One region of the Streptomyces sp. NPDC047869 genome, then DNA from elsewhere that is predicted to be linked to it. Evidence: riboswitches for the same ligand, from Rfam matches in the RefSeq annotation. Region 1 holds a riboswitch; the other holds the start of a gene.
What was found. Region 1 has a riboswitch for S-adenosylmethionine ahead of AB0924_RS23670 (hypothetical protein). Riboswitches for the same ligand answer to the same signal wherever they lie in the genome.
Positions count from the first base shown of each region.

Region 2: linked by a shared signal. The riboswitch ahead of AB0924_RS38155 (aminotransferase class V-fold PLP-dependent enzyme) and the one ahead of AB0924_RS23670 (hypothetical protein) in region 1 are both predicted to bind S-adenosylmethionine.

Region 1 is NZ_JBEYRK010000019.1:2,804-9,886, reverse strand. Features, by position in the region: gene AB0924_RS23700 (helix-turn-helix transcriptional regulator) at 1-143, shown strand, start outside; gene AB0924_RS23695 (hypothetical protein) at 140-1,345, shown strand; gene AB0924_RS23690 (methyltransferase domain-containing protein) at 1,465-2,292, shown strand; gene AB0924_RS23685 (helix-turn-helix domain-containing protein) at 2,457-2,783, opposite strand; gene AB0924_RS23680 (hypothetical protein) at 3,002-3,160, opposite strand; gene AB0924_RS23675 (DUF3293 domain-containing protein) at 3,261-3,773, opposite strand; SAM riboswitch class IV at 3,969-4,078, shown strand; gene AB0924_RS23670 (hypothetical protein) at 4,213-5,199, shown strand; gene AB0924_RS23665 (hypothetical protein) at 5,370-5,573, opposite strand; gene AB0924_RS23660 (ISAs1 family transposase) at 5,673-6,551, opposite strand; gene AB0924_RS23655 (hypothetical protein) at 6,972-7,083, shown strand, end outside.
Region 2 is NZ_JBEYRK010000057.1:2,822-9,904, reverse strand. Features, by position in the region: gene AB0924_RS38180 (heme-copper oxidase subunit III) at 1-152, shown strand, start outside; gene AB0924_RS38175 (c-type cytochrome) at 212-1,024, shown strand; gene AB0924_RS38170 (Rieske 2Fe-2S domain-containing protein) at 1,021-2,079, shown strand; gene AB0924_RS38165 (cytochrome bc complex cytochrome b subunit) at 2,076-3,707, shown strand; gene trpD (anthranilate phosphoribosyltransferase) at 3,831-4,895, shown strand; SAM riboswitch class IV at 4,981-5,097, shown strand; gene AB0924_RS38155 (aminotransferase class V-fold PLP-dependent enzyme) at 5,281-6,651, shown strand; gene AB0924_RS38150 (Lrp/AsnC ligand binding domain-containing protein) at 6,682-6,963, opposite strand; gene AB0924_RS38145 (rhomboid family intramembrane serine protease) at 6,960-7,083, opposite strand, start outside.

The DNA of each region.
Region 1 (7,083 bases):
GCGGCGTCGAGGACCTGCTGCTGCCCGAGCCGGAGCGGGTGCCGAAGCCGACGTTGGCGACCGACTCGCAGGCCACTGCGGTGGGCCAGCCGCGCGCCGTCGCCCCACGTCCTCGCACAGGCAGGTCTCTGCCCCCTCGATGAACTGCGTGCACCGCGGCAAGCTGCTGCCCGAGGGCTCCCGGCGGGACCGGGCGTACTGCGACAACAAGTGCCGGGGCTTGGCCTCCTACTACCGGCGCAAGGCGGGAGTCCCACCCCCGCCACGCTGGCAGCACCCCGCCTTGACCTCGGACAACCTCGCGCTCCGGTCGGCCTCGGCCCACGCCGAACAACTCGGCGAGGCCAACGGATGGTCGCCGTCGCTCGTGCGGTGCGCGATGGACGGCCTGACGGCGGTGCTGGAGCACCGCCCGCCCGGCAAGCCCGTGAAGCTCACCGAAATCCGTACGCGAATGCCTCGACACGCTTCCAGTTTTCGGGTCGCCGAAGTCCTCGCCGACCTGGACCTTCTGGAAGATGACAGCGCCTCGTCGATCCGCTCCTGGATCGACGACCGCACCGGCGAACTGCCCGACGGATTCGCCGGTGCCGTCTACGCCTGGCTGCTGGTCCTCCTCGACGGTGACAGGCGCGCCAAACCCCGGTCACGTACCTGTCTCTACGTCTACTTCGGCTGTGTCCGGCCCCTGCTGGAGAACTGGGCGACGACTCGCTTCGCCAAGAAGCGCGGCCTGATCTTCGCCAACCCCACCACCCGGCTCAGGGCGGAGGACATCCCACGCAGCCTGCTGCCGATGACCGACGACGAAGTGCTTGCCGTCCAGCGGATCGCCGTCACCCCGGCTCAACGGCTGATCGTCGCCCTGGCCGCCGTCCACGCCGCCCGCGCTACGGCCATCCGACACCTCAGCCTGGACGACCTTGACCTGCCCAACCGCAGGATCACCATCGCCGGACATGGCCAACGGCTCGGCGAACTGCCCCACCAGACCCTGCTGGCCTGGCTCGACCAGCGCCGGGCCACCTGGCCAAAGACCCCCAACCGGCACGTCCTGATCAACGCGAAGACAGCCCTGGGTGCCGGGCCCGTGAGCCCCGAACACCTTAAACGGCACCTGCTGCACCAGGGCGTCTACCTCGAACGCGTCCGCGGCGACCGGGTACTGCACGAGGCACTGACCGCCGGCGCCGACCCACTGCATCTCGCCCTGGTCTTCAACCTGTCCCACAGCGCCGCGAGCCGCTACGCGGCCATCGCCCAAAACCTGCTCGATGACCAGATCGAGCAGACCGCCGAGGTGCGGCCGAAAGGCAGAGCGGGTGGTCTTGACAGCTGCCCGTGAAGTGATCCCCGGCCGAACGGTGCTGGCGGAACAGACAGAAGAGACCGGCACGGCTGCTGTCGAGGAGCTCCCGTTAAACCAGTGGTGTCCCGTGGACGAGCCTCATAGCTTGTGCGCTCGTGACTGATGATCCGCAGATGCGCCCGAATCGGCAGGACCTCGGCCGAGTGTTCAACGAAGTCCCCGAGCTCTACGACCGGGTCCGGCCGGGATACCCTGACGAGCTGTTCGCGGACCTTGTCACCGTCACCGGCATGGACGAAAGGTCGTCGGTGCTGGAGTTGGGCTGCGGTACCGGCCAGGCGACGCGCTCGCTGGCAGCGCTCGGGTGCTCAGTAACGGCCATCGAGCCGGGCGCGGACATGGCCGCACTCGCTCGCCAGCGGATCGCTACCTTCGGCAAAGTCGAAGTCGAGACGTCGATGTTTGAGGAGTGGGACGACCGCGGTCGACGCTTCGATGTCCTCGTGGCTGCGTCGTCGTGGCACTGGGTCGACCCCTCGATCGGCTGGCAGCGAGCGCACGACGTGCTCCATCCCGCAGGCTGGATGGCACTGCTCGGCAACGTCGTTGTCCGCCGACCGGGAGAGCCGGAGGTGTACGCCGAGACCGCCGATCTCCACGAGCGGTTCTGCCCTGGGAACCCCGGCTGGGGTCATCCTCCCCTGGAGGACGACGTGCGCACCACCGACGAGGGCTGGGGCCTGGTCGACGACCCCGGAGACTTGTTCGGCCCAACGATCGTGCGCTGGTATCCAACCGTTCAGTGGTTCAACGGGGACGGCTTTGCCGATCACCTTCGTTCGTTGTCGCTGTACCGGAGGCTCGACCGCGACGTCCGTGAGCCCCTGCTCGACGCAATCGCCGAGCACATCCGCGCGCGGATGGGTGACCGAGCATCACGCCGTTACCTGAGCGTCCTCCGCGTCGGACAGCGCGCCGAGTGAGCCCAGTGGTGAAGGACCTGCCGATTCAGCGGCAACGGACCCACCGCACTTCCATGCCTGCCTGCCAAAGACGCCGTGGGTTCCCAGTGAAAGCACCTCAGTCACGCTGAACCCACGGCCGTCGTGCCGGTAAGAACGCTGTCACCAGCCGCAAACGGCGGTGATCAGTCCTCGGACCGGGTGGGTTGGGGCAGCTCCGGCGTGCTCGTCGCCTCAGCCAGTGCGAGGCGACCGCCGTTCAGCTCTGGCACGTAGTTGTAGATCGTGTTCCTGGAGAGGCCGAGCAGCTTCGCGATCGAGGTAACGGTGTTCTCTGGGCGGGCGAGCAGGTCGCGGGCGTGACGTACCTGCTCCTCCGTCATCGCCGACGGGCGCCCGAGTCGGGCGCCGCGGGCACGAGCGGCGTCCAGGCCCTCGTTGGTGCCCTGCAGGCCGATCCGGGAGGGATCGCCGGAGCGCTGTGTCCCCCCTCCGAAGCCAGCAGTACTCACAGGTTGTCCGATCATTCGATGCGGCGGGCCTTCTCGTGTGTGACCGGACGCTATCCGCCCTGCAGGTTGCGCCAGCAGGGACGTTGAGACCCGCTATTCCATACGACAGACACCCGCCGGAACGCCGGGCCGAGGTTTGGTCCTGGCTGCGGGCGGCAGGGGCACGCTGGGCGACCGCGTCGACGTCGGTGCGGGCGTACGGCTCCAGCATCGTGACGTCAGCTTGTGCCGTCCACGTGGGGGCGGGCCAAGTGGCGCAGCAGGGAGGTCTTGTCCCACACATGCCAGCGCGCACCGCACACGGGGTCGGTTTCGTAGGTCACCTCCGCGGGGAAACCGTCGGCCTTGACCCGCTCGGCGGGCGGTCCGGAGAGCACCCTGGCGCATCGGGGGCAACGGTCTGGGGTGCGCATGGGGTACATGCCCATCGTTTTCCTGTTCCTGGTGCTGTTGTTTCGGCGTCCGGTCGCGGGTCCGTCAGGCGGTGGGCCAAGTGACGAAGCTCCGACCCCTGTTGGTGAACGCCCTCCATCCCTGGACGTCCGTCACGCCGCCGTCGCAGGACAGCAGATGCCAGGCACCGGGGGTCCAGGCGAAGACCGCGTCCTGGCGGAGGCACCGTCCCAGTTCACGTGCCGCCGAGTCGCTCAAGCCGGCGATGGCGACGCTCTGCTCGATGTGTGTGCCGTGCGCATCACCTCCCGCTGCGGGCCACCACGCGAGCCCTCGCCGGTCGAGCTCGTCGAGGAGCAGGGCCTGAGCGCGGGCGTTGTCCGCGGCGAGGGCGGGACGGCCGTGGGGGTCGCACGCCGTGACGACGTGGAGGGCGGCGGTTCCGGCAGGTCCGGAGAGGTCGGGGAAAGGGCCCTCGGCCGTGCCCCGCGGACGCGGTGCGACCCGTACCGTCCGGTCCGGGAATCGGATATCGACGACCGTCCGCCGGTAGAGATCCCAGTTCGGGGGTGTGGTCGCAGCGTCAGTGACCTGCATGAGGCCCTCCTGTGGACGAAGGACCCCCTTACCCACCAGCAGGGAGATCGGTGCTCGCTCCCACAAGGCCGTGGGAGCCGGTCCTCGGCGCGATCGGCGTCGTGACCGAGCGGAACGATGCCACACCACCGGTCAAGGGGTAAAGCGTTGTGGATCACATTGTGCAAGATCCGGACGGGTGTTACCTTCGCGCCCGGTCACGAGTTCCAGGGTCAAGCCCCGGCTTGCTGAACGACATCCCGCTCGCCGCGGATGCCCCGGGTGACGACCAGCCCAGCGCACGGTGCGTTGGGAAACCGCAGATCACCGGGGTGCGGACGGGCACTACCGGGGTCCATCGACTCCGGAAGGTTGACCGCCCGTGCCCGTTTCCGACGCGATCCCCGAATTGCCGACGGGGCGGCAGACCCAGAAGCCTGAGCCGGCACCCGAACCCGCCATGTCCGCAGTCGCAGAGCCGGACCGCGCGGGCCTGGTGACCATCGCCCTCGACACCGCCCGGGCACTGTTCTGCACGGCCGAGGTGAGCAGCTCCGGCCTGCCAGGAACTGACGAGATCTTCGGCCAGTGGCTCGACAGCGGATTCGACGTCGCCTTCTACCGCAGCGAGGACCGACCCCTTCAGGCACGTGCTGTCAGCCAGGGGGAGCATGTTCCCGGATCGCTGATCAGCAGCCGTATCGGAAAGGCCCGGTTGGAGTCGGTCTGCCTCAATCCTCACCGGCACGCACCCGTCGGGCCCCGGAACCCGGACCCGGTGTCTGCGGAAGGCGAGGAGGCCGACGGAACAGAGGCCCGGACGGGTGCCGGCATGCCCGGCATCCACCGGGGAGACGCGGACAAGCGGCGGTACGCGAAGGTGGAGTACCAGGAGGACACCGGCTGCGTTCTGACGGTCGTGGACGACTTCGCCGACGGCACGGGGAAGGAGTCGGCCTATCACCTGGGCGGCGACATCACCTCGGACACCGACGGAGACTGGTTCGAAACGCTCACCACCCTCACCGAACTCGCCCAGGCAAGGCTGGAAACGGAGGGGTGGGCCCCGAACGGTCCATGGCAGATCCAGTGGTGGTGCAGCTCGTGCGACGTCACGGACCCGCCGTACGAAACCCTTGAAGTGTTCGAAGAGTACGGCTTCGATCCGGACGAGATCACGCAGCACTATGTGTCCATCTACAGCCAGGGCAGCAACGGCTACTACACCGTCGAGTTCAGTGCCGAGCACCGGGGAGAGGACCACGTCATGTACCTCCAGCTGGAGCTGGACGCTGACCGCAAGGAGCTGGGCAGCGGCAGTCTCGAAGAACTGCGGAGCCACCTGGCACAGGCGACGGAACGAGTGCGAGAGGCCGGCTACACCCCGCTCGACAGCGACTGGAGCATCCACTGGACACACTGCCACGTGCCTCTGACCGAGCTGTGACCGACTGAAAGGCCCCAAGCTGCTGTGCCCTGTGCCCTGTTGTCGTGGGCAACAGCAACCGCGTCGCCGGGCCGGGCGCACACCACATCGAAGACGAAGAGTAGGGCAAGTGAACGACAGACCTACCTCCGGACCGCCAACACCGCCTCCTTACCCGTACCAGGGCTCGATCAAGTTCTGCAGACGTCGCGGTTGTTGGTGATGCCCAGGAGTGGGAGTGCTCGTTCGGGTTGGTCGCGGATTGCGCGGGTGGTCTTGGCGATGTTGTCGGCTCCGAGGAGCTTGGGCAGGCCGATGGCGAGGTTGCGGAGGGTCGCCATGGCGCGGGGTGCGGTCCCGGTATGGACGGTGGAGGCGTCCTCCGCGAAGGTCACGTCTCTCACATGGTGCAGGGCCTCTATCGTCCAGTGGCCGCGGATCGCGGTGGCCAGGTCGGCGGGGGTGGTCTGGTGAGCGTCGAGGCTGGTGACGGCCTAGACGGTCTCGCGACTCTCGCGTCGGACGCTCTGCCTGCGGCGACGGTGGACACGGATGGCCAGGCAGGCGTAGGGGAAGGCGATCCCGCCGAGCTCGTCCGCGGTGCCGCAGGTCTTGATCGAGCGGGACTCGCGGCGGTCGTGGCCGGTGGAGGCCGTGGTGTGCTGGACGGCGATGTCCCGCCACGGCAGGGCGGCGAGCTGGCGGTGTGCGGTCGGCTGATTAGCCTTGATCACCGAGATGTAGTGGGCCTTCTTGGTCTCGACCAGCCAGGCGACGTTCGCCTGGACCGAGTGCAGTGCGTCGAAGGTGACGAGGGCTCCGTCCAGGTCCAGTGGCTCCAACAGGGGCTGGAAGTGCGCGGTCTCGTTCGTCTTCGCGCCGACCTCCGCCTGGGCGAGGGTCACGGCCCGGTGATGGGTGACCGCGCAGAGGTGCCGGCGGGCGGCGGTGAGACGGGCGGAGCCCCTGAGGGCCTTGCCGTCGACGGCGATCACGCGCCGCTGTCCGGACACGGCTCGCGCGGAGGCGTCATGAAGGTCGGCGAGGTAAGCGCCCACCTCCCGGTCCAGGGCGTCACCGTCAACGGCCCCCAGGACCCGCCCGATCGTGGTCCGCGAGGGAGCACGCCGCCAGCGAAGTGGGTGACGGCGGACGCCGACAGCCGTCAGGAGTGTGTCCGGGGCACGTTCCGCCCATTCGGCGAGCTCGTCGAGGCTCCTGGCTCCCCAAACGGCCGCGCAGGCGCAGATGAGCAGGACGGCGGTCAGCGAGTACCAGCGGCCCCGCCGCGCGCGCGGATCAGGCACCAGATCCAGGTAAGGACGCAGGTCGGCGACCCGGCCGGCATCGAGCGGCCCCAGCTTCACCAGCACCGCAGGGAAGATACAACGGCAGGCACGGGCCATCTCATGATCGTTGAGCTTCGACACCCCAATGATCACGAAACCCGTGCTCTCCTGTGCACCCCAACCGGTCACATCCCGGACCAGCCACACGACTCCGGAACTTGATCAAGCCCTGGTCTGCTACGGGGACAGCGTCACAACAAGGGCGTGGTCGGGGCGAGGTCAGGAGGGATCATCTCGGAGATGATTCCGTCAGCAGACCAAGCTGTTTTGCACGTGGTCCTCGGGGAGTCAGCCGGGCGGCAGCACGACCGCACCCGGGCCACCCGGTACGACTGCCGCCCACACCCGCCGTCGGCCCCGCATCCGCCACCGACTCCGTGCCTGGGAACCATGCATTCGGGCACGAGACTGTCCGCGCGTCGTCACCGGCGGCGCCACGCACTGTTGAAGGACCCGTTCAACGAGGCGGTCGCCGCGTTCTACGTCCAGGCCTCCGGCGGGCTCGGTGACCTGTACGCGCCGGTGCCCTCCCTGACGGCCGGCGACACCGAACGGC
Region 2 (7,083 bases), on a different contig from region 1:
TCATCGCCTTCCTGCTGGTCCTCGGCCGTACATACGCGGCGAAGAGGTTCACGCATGAGCAGGCGACCGCCGCCATCGTCGTGTCCTACTACTGGCACTTCGTCGATGTCGTCTGGATCGGCCTCTTCGCCACGATCTACCTGATCAAGTAGCCGGGACCGTTCCCGCACATCCAGCATCGACGCAGAAGATCCTGACACCGGGGTAATCCGTGAAAAAGCTCTCCGCACGACGACGCCATCCGCTGGCGGCGGTCGTCGTCCTACTCCTCGCGCTGGCGGCCACTGGGGGGCTGTACGCCGCGTTCGCGCCCGCGAGCAAGGCACAGGCCGATGAAACCTCCCAGTCCCTGACCATCAAGGAGGGCAAGAAGCTCTACGAGGTCGGCTGCGCCAGCTGCCACGGCACCGGTGGCAAGGGCTCCTCCGACGGGCCGAGTCTGGTCGGCGTGGGCGCCGCGGCCGTCGACTTCCAGGTCGGCACGGGCCGTATGCCCGCCTCGTCCTCGCAGATGGCGCAGATCCCGCGCAAGAAGGTCGTCTACACGCAGGCCCAGATCGACCAGCTCGCCGCGTACGTCGCGTCGCTGGGCGCCGGCCCGAACGTGCCGACGAAGCAGCAGTACAGCCCGGAGGGCGCGGACATCGCCAAGGGCGGCGAGCTGTTCCGCACCAACTGCGCGCAGTGCCACAACTTCACCGGCAAGGGTGGTGCCCTCACCAAGGGCAAGTACGCGCCGAACCTCGAGGGCGTGTCCCCCAAGCACATCTACGAGGCCATGCAGACCGGCCCGCAGAACATGCCGTCCTTCCCCGACACCACGATGTCGGAGAAGAACAAGAAGGACATCATCGCGTACCTGAACGCGGTCAACGGTGACGAGACGGTCAACCCGGGTGGCCTCGAGCTGGGCGGCCTCGGGCCGGTCACCGAGGGTCTGTTCGCCTGGATCTTCGGCCTCGGCGCACTGATCGCGGTTGCCGTGTGGGTCGCCGCCCGGACCGCAAAGGCCAAGAAGTCATGAGTAGCCAAGACATTCCAGAAGAGAACCTGCCCGCAGCGCAGGACCACGCACACGGCGCCGTGAGCGTCGCGGACGAGGCGAACCCGTTCGCGGACCCGGGGCTGCCGCCCCACGAGCACCGGATCCAGGACATCGACGAGCGGGCCGCCAAGCGGTCCGAGCGCGTCGTCGCCCTGCTGTTCACGGTCTCGATGCTGGCCACCGTCGGCTTCATCGCCTCGTACGTGACGATCTCGCCCGACACCTCGGTCTTCGTCTTCCCGATCGGGCACATCAGCGCGCTGAACTTCGCGCTCGGCCTGACCCTGGGTACGGCGCTGTTCTGCATCGGCGCAGGCGCGGTCCACTGGGCCCGCACCCTGATGTCCGACGTGGAGGTCGCCGCCGAGCGTCACCCGATCTCGGCCCCACCGGAGGTCCGCGCGCAGGTCCACGCGGACTTCAAGCAGGGTGCCAAGGAGTCGGCGCTCGGCCGCCGCAAGCTGATCCGCAACACGATGCTCGGCGCGCTCACCCTGGTGCCGCTCTCCGGCGTCGTGCTGCTGCGTGACCTCGGCCCGCTGCCCGGCACCTCGCTCCGGCACACCCTGTGGGCCAAGGGCAAGCTCCTCGTCAACACGAACACGAACCAGCCGCTGCGTCCCGAGGACGTCGCCGTCGGTTCGCTCACCTTCGTCAAGCCCGAGGGCCTGGAGGAGACCGACGAGGACTTCCAGAACGAGATCGCCAAGGCCGCCGTGATGATCATCCGGCTGCAGCCGGGCAACATCAAGGACAAGCGCGAGCTCGACTGGTCGCACGAGGGCATCGTCGCCTTCTCGAAGATCTGCACCCACGTCGGTTGCCCGATCTCCCTGTACGAGCAGCAGACGCACCACGTCCTGTGCCCGTGCCACCAGTCCACCTTCGACCTCTCCGACGGTGCCCGAGTGATCTTCGGCCCCGCTGGTCACGCCCTGCCGCAGCTCCGCATCGGCGTGAACGACGAGGGTTACCTCCAGGCGCTCGGCGACTTCGAGGAGCCCGTCGGTCCTGCATTCTGGGAGCGCGGATGAGCACCAACGAGAACAACGAGCGGCGCGGCAAGGCGCCGGCCGGCGAGCGGGTAGCGGACTGGGCGGACGGCCGGCTGGGGATCTACTCCCTGGCCAAGGCCAACATGCGCAAGATCTTTCCCGACCACTGGTCGTTCATGCTGGGCGAAGTCTGCCTGTACAGCTTCCTCATCATCATCCTGACCGGTGTCTACCTGACGCTGTTCTTCCACCCGTCGATGAACGAGGTGGAGTACCACGGCTCTTACGTCCCGCTCCAGGGACAGCTGATGTCCGAGGCGTTCAACTCGACCCTGCACATCTCCTTCGACGTGCGCGGTGGTCTGCTCATCCGGCAGATCCACCACTGGGCCGCGCTGATCTTCCTCGCCGGCATGTTCGTGCACATGATGCGCGTGTTCTTCACCGGCGCGTTCCGCAAGCCGCGTGAGATCAACTGGCTGTTCGGCTTCCTGCTGTTCGTCCTGGGCATGTTCACCGGCTTCACCGGTTACTCGCTCCCGGACGACCTGCTCTCCGGCACCGGTGTGCGCTTCACCGAGGGCGCGATCCTGTCCATGCCGATCGTCGGCACGTACATCTCGTACTTCCTCTTCGGCGGCGAGTTCCCCGGCCACGACTTCGTGGCCCGGTTCTACTCGATCCACATCCTGCTGCTGCCGGGCATCATGCTCGGCCTGGTGGTGGGCCACCTGATCCTGGTCTTCTACCACAAGCACACGCAGTTCGCGGGTCCCGGAAAGACCGAGAAGAACGTCGTCGGCATGCCGCTGCTGCCGGTGTACATGGCCAAGGCCGGAGGCTTCTTCTTCCTGGTCTTCGGCGTGATCGCGGCCATCGCCGCGGTCACCCAGATCAACCCGATCTGGGCCATGGGCCCGTACCGTCCGGACCAGGTGTCCACGGGCGCCCAGCCCGACTGGTACATGGGCTTCGCCGAGGGTCTGGTCCGCTACATGCCGGGCTGGGAGATCAACTTCTGGGGTCACACGCTCGTCCTGGGCGTGTTCATCCCGCTGGTCCTCTTCGGCCTGGTGCTCGCGGCGATCGCGCTGTACCCGTTCATCGAGTCCTGGGTCACCGGGGACAAGAGCGAGCACCACATCCTGGACCGCCCGCGCAACGCCCCGACGCGCACCGCGTTCGGTGTCGCCTGGATCACGGTGTACATGGTCGGCCTGGTCGGCGGTGGCAACGACCTCTTCGCCACCCACTTCCAGCTGTCGCTCAACGCGGTCACGTGGTTCGTCCGGATCTCCTTCTTCGCCGGACCGGTCATCGCCTTCATCGTCACCAAGCGGATCTGCCTCGGCCTCCAGCGCCGGGACCGCGAGAAGGTGCTGCACGGCCGCGAGACGGGCATCATCAAGCGCCTGCCGCACGGTGAGTTCATCGAGATCCACGAGCCGCTCAGCCAGGAGCAGCTCCACACCCTGACCGCCCACCACCAGTACGAGCCGACCGAGATCGGCCCGACGGTGGACGAGAACGGTGTCGAGCGCAAGGTGAAGGGGTCCGAGAAGCTGCGCGCCAAGCTCAGCAGCGCCTACTACGGCGAGGACAACCAGATCCCGAAGGCCACCGTCGAGGAATACCAGGAGATCACCAGCGGCCACGGCCACCACTGATCCCCGAGCGTCGCCACGCCACAGTCGAAGGGCCCCGTCCGGCTTACGGACGGGGCCCTTCGCGGTGCCCGGGGCTGGATAGGGTGGGAGCACACTGTTCTTCGAAGACACCCAGGAGCGGCCATGAGCGCTGTGACCCCCGCTGGAGGCGACACCGCGGCGGGCCGTTCCTGGCCCGCCCTGCTGAACGGCCTGCTGGACGGCCGTGACCTGTCCGCCGACGAGACCGCCTGGGCGATGGACCTCATCATGCGCGGCGAGGCGACCGACGCCCAGATCGCCGGGTTCATGGTGGCGCTGCGCGCCAAGGGCGAGACGGTGCAGGAGATCACCGGACTCGTGCGGACCATGTACGAGCACGCCAATGTGATCGAGGTGCCCGGGCCGGCCGTCGACATCGTCGGCACCGGCGGCGACGGCGCGAAGACGGTGAACATCTCCACCATGTCGTCGATCGTCGTCGCCGGCACCGGCACGAAGGTCGTCAAGCACGGCAACCGTGCCGCGTCCTCCGCCTCCGGCTCCTCCGACGTCCTGGAGAAGCTCGGCATCAATCTCCACCTGACCCCGCGGCGGGTCGCCGAGGTCGCCGAAGAGGCCGGCATCACCATCTGCTTCGCGGTGAAGTTCCACCCCTCGCTGCGCCATGTCGCGGCCGCCCGCGGCCAGTTGGGCATCCGGACCACCTTCAACGTGCTCGGCCCGCTGACCAACCCGGCCAAGGTGCGCGCCCAGGCGGTCGGGGTGGCCGACCCGCGCATGGCGCCGATCGTGGCCGGGGTCCTCGCCGAGCGCGGGAACTCCGCCCTGGTCTTCCGGGGCGACGACGGCCTGGACGAGCTGACCACCACCTCGACGTCCCGGGTGTGGGTGGTCCGCGACGGCAAGGTCGCCGAGGAGCGCTTCGACCCCCGGGACGCCGGCATCGAGCTGGTCCCCGTGGAGGCCCTGCGCGGCGCCGACGCCTCGTACAACGCGGAGGTGGCCCGGCGCGTGCTGGACGGCGAGCACGGGCCCGTCCGGGACGCGGTGCTGCTGAACTCGGCGGCGGCGCTGGTGGCCCTGCGGCCGGCCGACGAGCCGCTCACCGAGCAGCTGCGCGCGGGCATGGCGCGGGCGGCGGAGTCGATCGACAGCGGGGCGGCGAAGCGGACGCTGGAGCGGTGGGTGGCGGCCAGCAACGCCTGACACCCGCCGGGTGCGACGCGGGGCGCGGTCCGGATGGCGGACCGCGCCTTGCGCACCGAAGATCGTGTGGCAGGATACTGAACCAGGTCATGAGTGACAGCCATTCGGCCCCGGCCGGCTGTCCGGCAACCCTCCGTCCGTGGCGGGGTGCCCCGGGTGAGGACCAGGTCGTGGGCAGCGAGGTCCACGGCAAGCGCGGACCCCTCGCGCGGCTCCTGCAGGGAGCGCGGGACCAGGGGTCCTGGTCGTCGAGGGAGCCTTCTGTGAGCAAGCGAATGCGATAGGGCGTAGAGCCCCGCCTCCGCGTACCCCTTTTCCCCTTCCGCCGTGCTCCGAGCCGTACCGCTCGCACGGTGACACCGGCCTGCCTCACGGGAGTTCACCCATGTCCGTCTCCACCGCTGCCGCCACCCAGACCATTTGTGACCAGCTGCCCGTTCTGGGCCGTGACGTCACCGTCCCGCTCGTGACGGGCGGCGAGGTCACCTACGCCGCGCTGGACTACGCCGCCAGCGCCCCCGCTCTGCAGCGCGTCTGGGACGACGTCGCCGCCTACGCGCCGTACTACGGCAGCGTCCACCGCGGCGCCGGCTACCTCTCCCAGCTCTCCACCGACCTGTTCGAGAACGCCCGCCGGACGGTCGCCCGGTTCCTCGACTGCCGCGACAGCGACCAGGTGGTCTTCACCCGGTCGACCACCGACTCCCTGAACCTCCTCGCCCGGGCGCTCCCGGCCGGCTGCGAGGTCTTCGTCTTCGAGACGGAGCACCACGCCGCGCTGCTGCCGTGGCAGGGCGCGAAGGTGACCGTCCTCGACGCGCCGCGCACCCCGCGACAGGCCGTGGAGACCCTGGAGCGGGCCCTCGCCGACCGCGACCCGTACGGCCCGGCCCTGGTATGCGTCACCGGCGCCTCCAACGTCACCGGGGAGCTGTGGCCGGTGCGCGAGCTGGCCGCCGCGGCCCACGCGCACGGGGCCCGGATCGTCCTGGACGCCGCCCAGCTCGCCCCGCACCACCCGGTGTCGGTCCGGGACCTGGACGTCGACTGGGTGGCCTTCTCCGGTCACAAGCTGTACGCGCCCTTCGGCTCCGGTGTGCTGGCCGGCCGCGCCGACTGGCTGGCCGCGGCCGAGCCGTACCTCGCGGGCGGCGGCGCCAGCCGCAGGGTCACCCGGCGCACCGACGGAGGAGTGGACGTGGAGTGGCACGAGAGCGCCGCGCGCCACGAGGCCGGCTCCCCGAACGTCATCGGCGCCTACTCCATCGCCTCCGCCTGCAAGGCCCTCACCGAGGCCGGCTGGGACGCCCTCGTGGCCCGCGAGCAGCGGCTGATCGCCCGGGTCCGGGCGGGTCTCGCCGAGGTGCCGGAGGTCAGGGTGCTCTCCCTGTTCGGCGACGACGCCCCGCGGGTCGGCGTGCTCTCCTTCGTCGTCGAGGGCTGGAACAGCTCCCACTTCGCCGCCGCGCTCTCCGCCGAGTACGGCATCGGCGTCCGCGACGGCCTGTTCTGCGCCCACCCGCTGGTCCGCACCCTGCTGGACGGCGACCCGAGGACCCAGGGCGAGTGCGGGGCACCCGAGGCCGCGCCCGGAGAGAAGTCCCTGAACGCCGTCCGGGTCAGCTTCGGGGCGGGCACGCCCGACGAGCACGTCGAGCGCTTCGTCGACGCGGTGCGGGAACTGGTCCGCGACGGCGCGCGGTGGCGCTACCGCACCGAGGACGGCCGCTGCGTGCCGGTGCGCGACCAGGCCTGAGCCGGGGCGCGGACCGCTAGGAGGCGGCGTTCACGAGTCGAGACCGATCGCGAACGCCGCCTCCAGGTCGTGCTGGGAGTACGTGCGGAACGCGACGTGCGTGTCGGTGCCCTCCACGCCGGGGATCTTGCTGATCCGCCCCGGGATGACGTCGGCCAGGTCCTCGTGCTGCCGCACTCGCACCATGGCGATCAGGTCGTAGGTGCCGGTGACGGAGAAAACCTCGCTCACCGAATCCAGCGAAGCGATCTGCTCCGCGATCTCGGGGATCCGGTCCACGCTGGTCTTGATCAGGACAATCGCGGTGATCACGGCTGGTTCTCTCCCTGGGGTGCCGGGGCCGGTGCGGACTTCACTCTAGTAGTCACCCCGTAGCGCACCCACGCGTAGCCGAAGCCGAGGCCGAAGCCGATCAGGTGGGCGAGGTAGGCG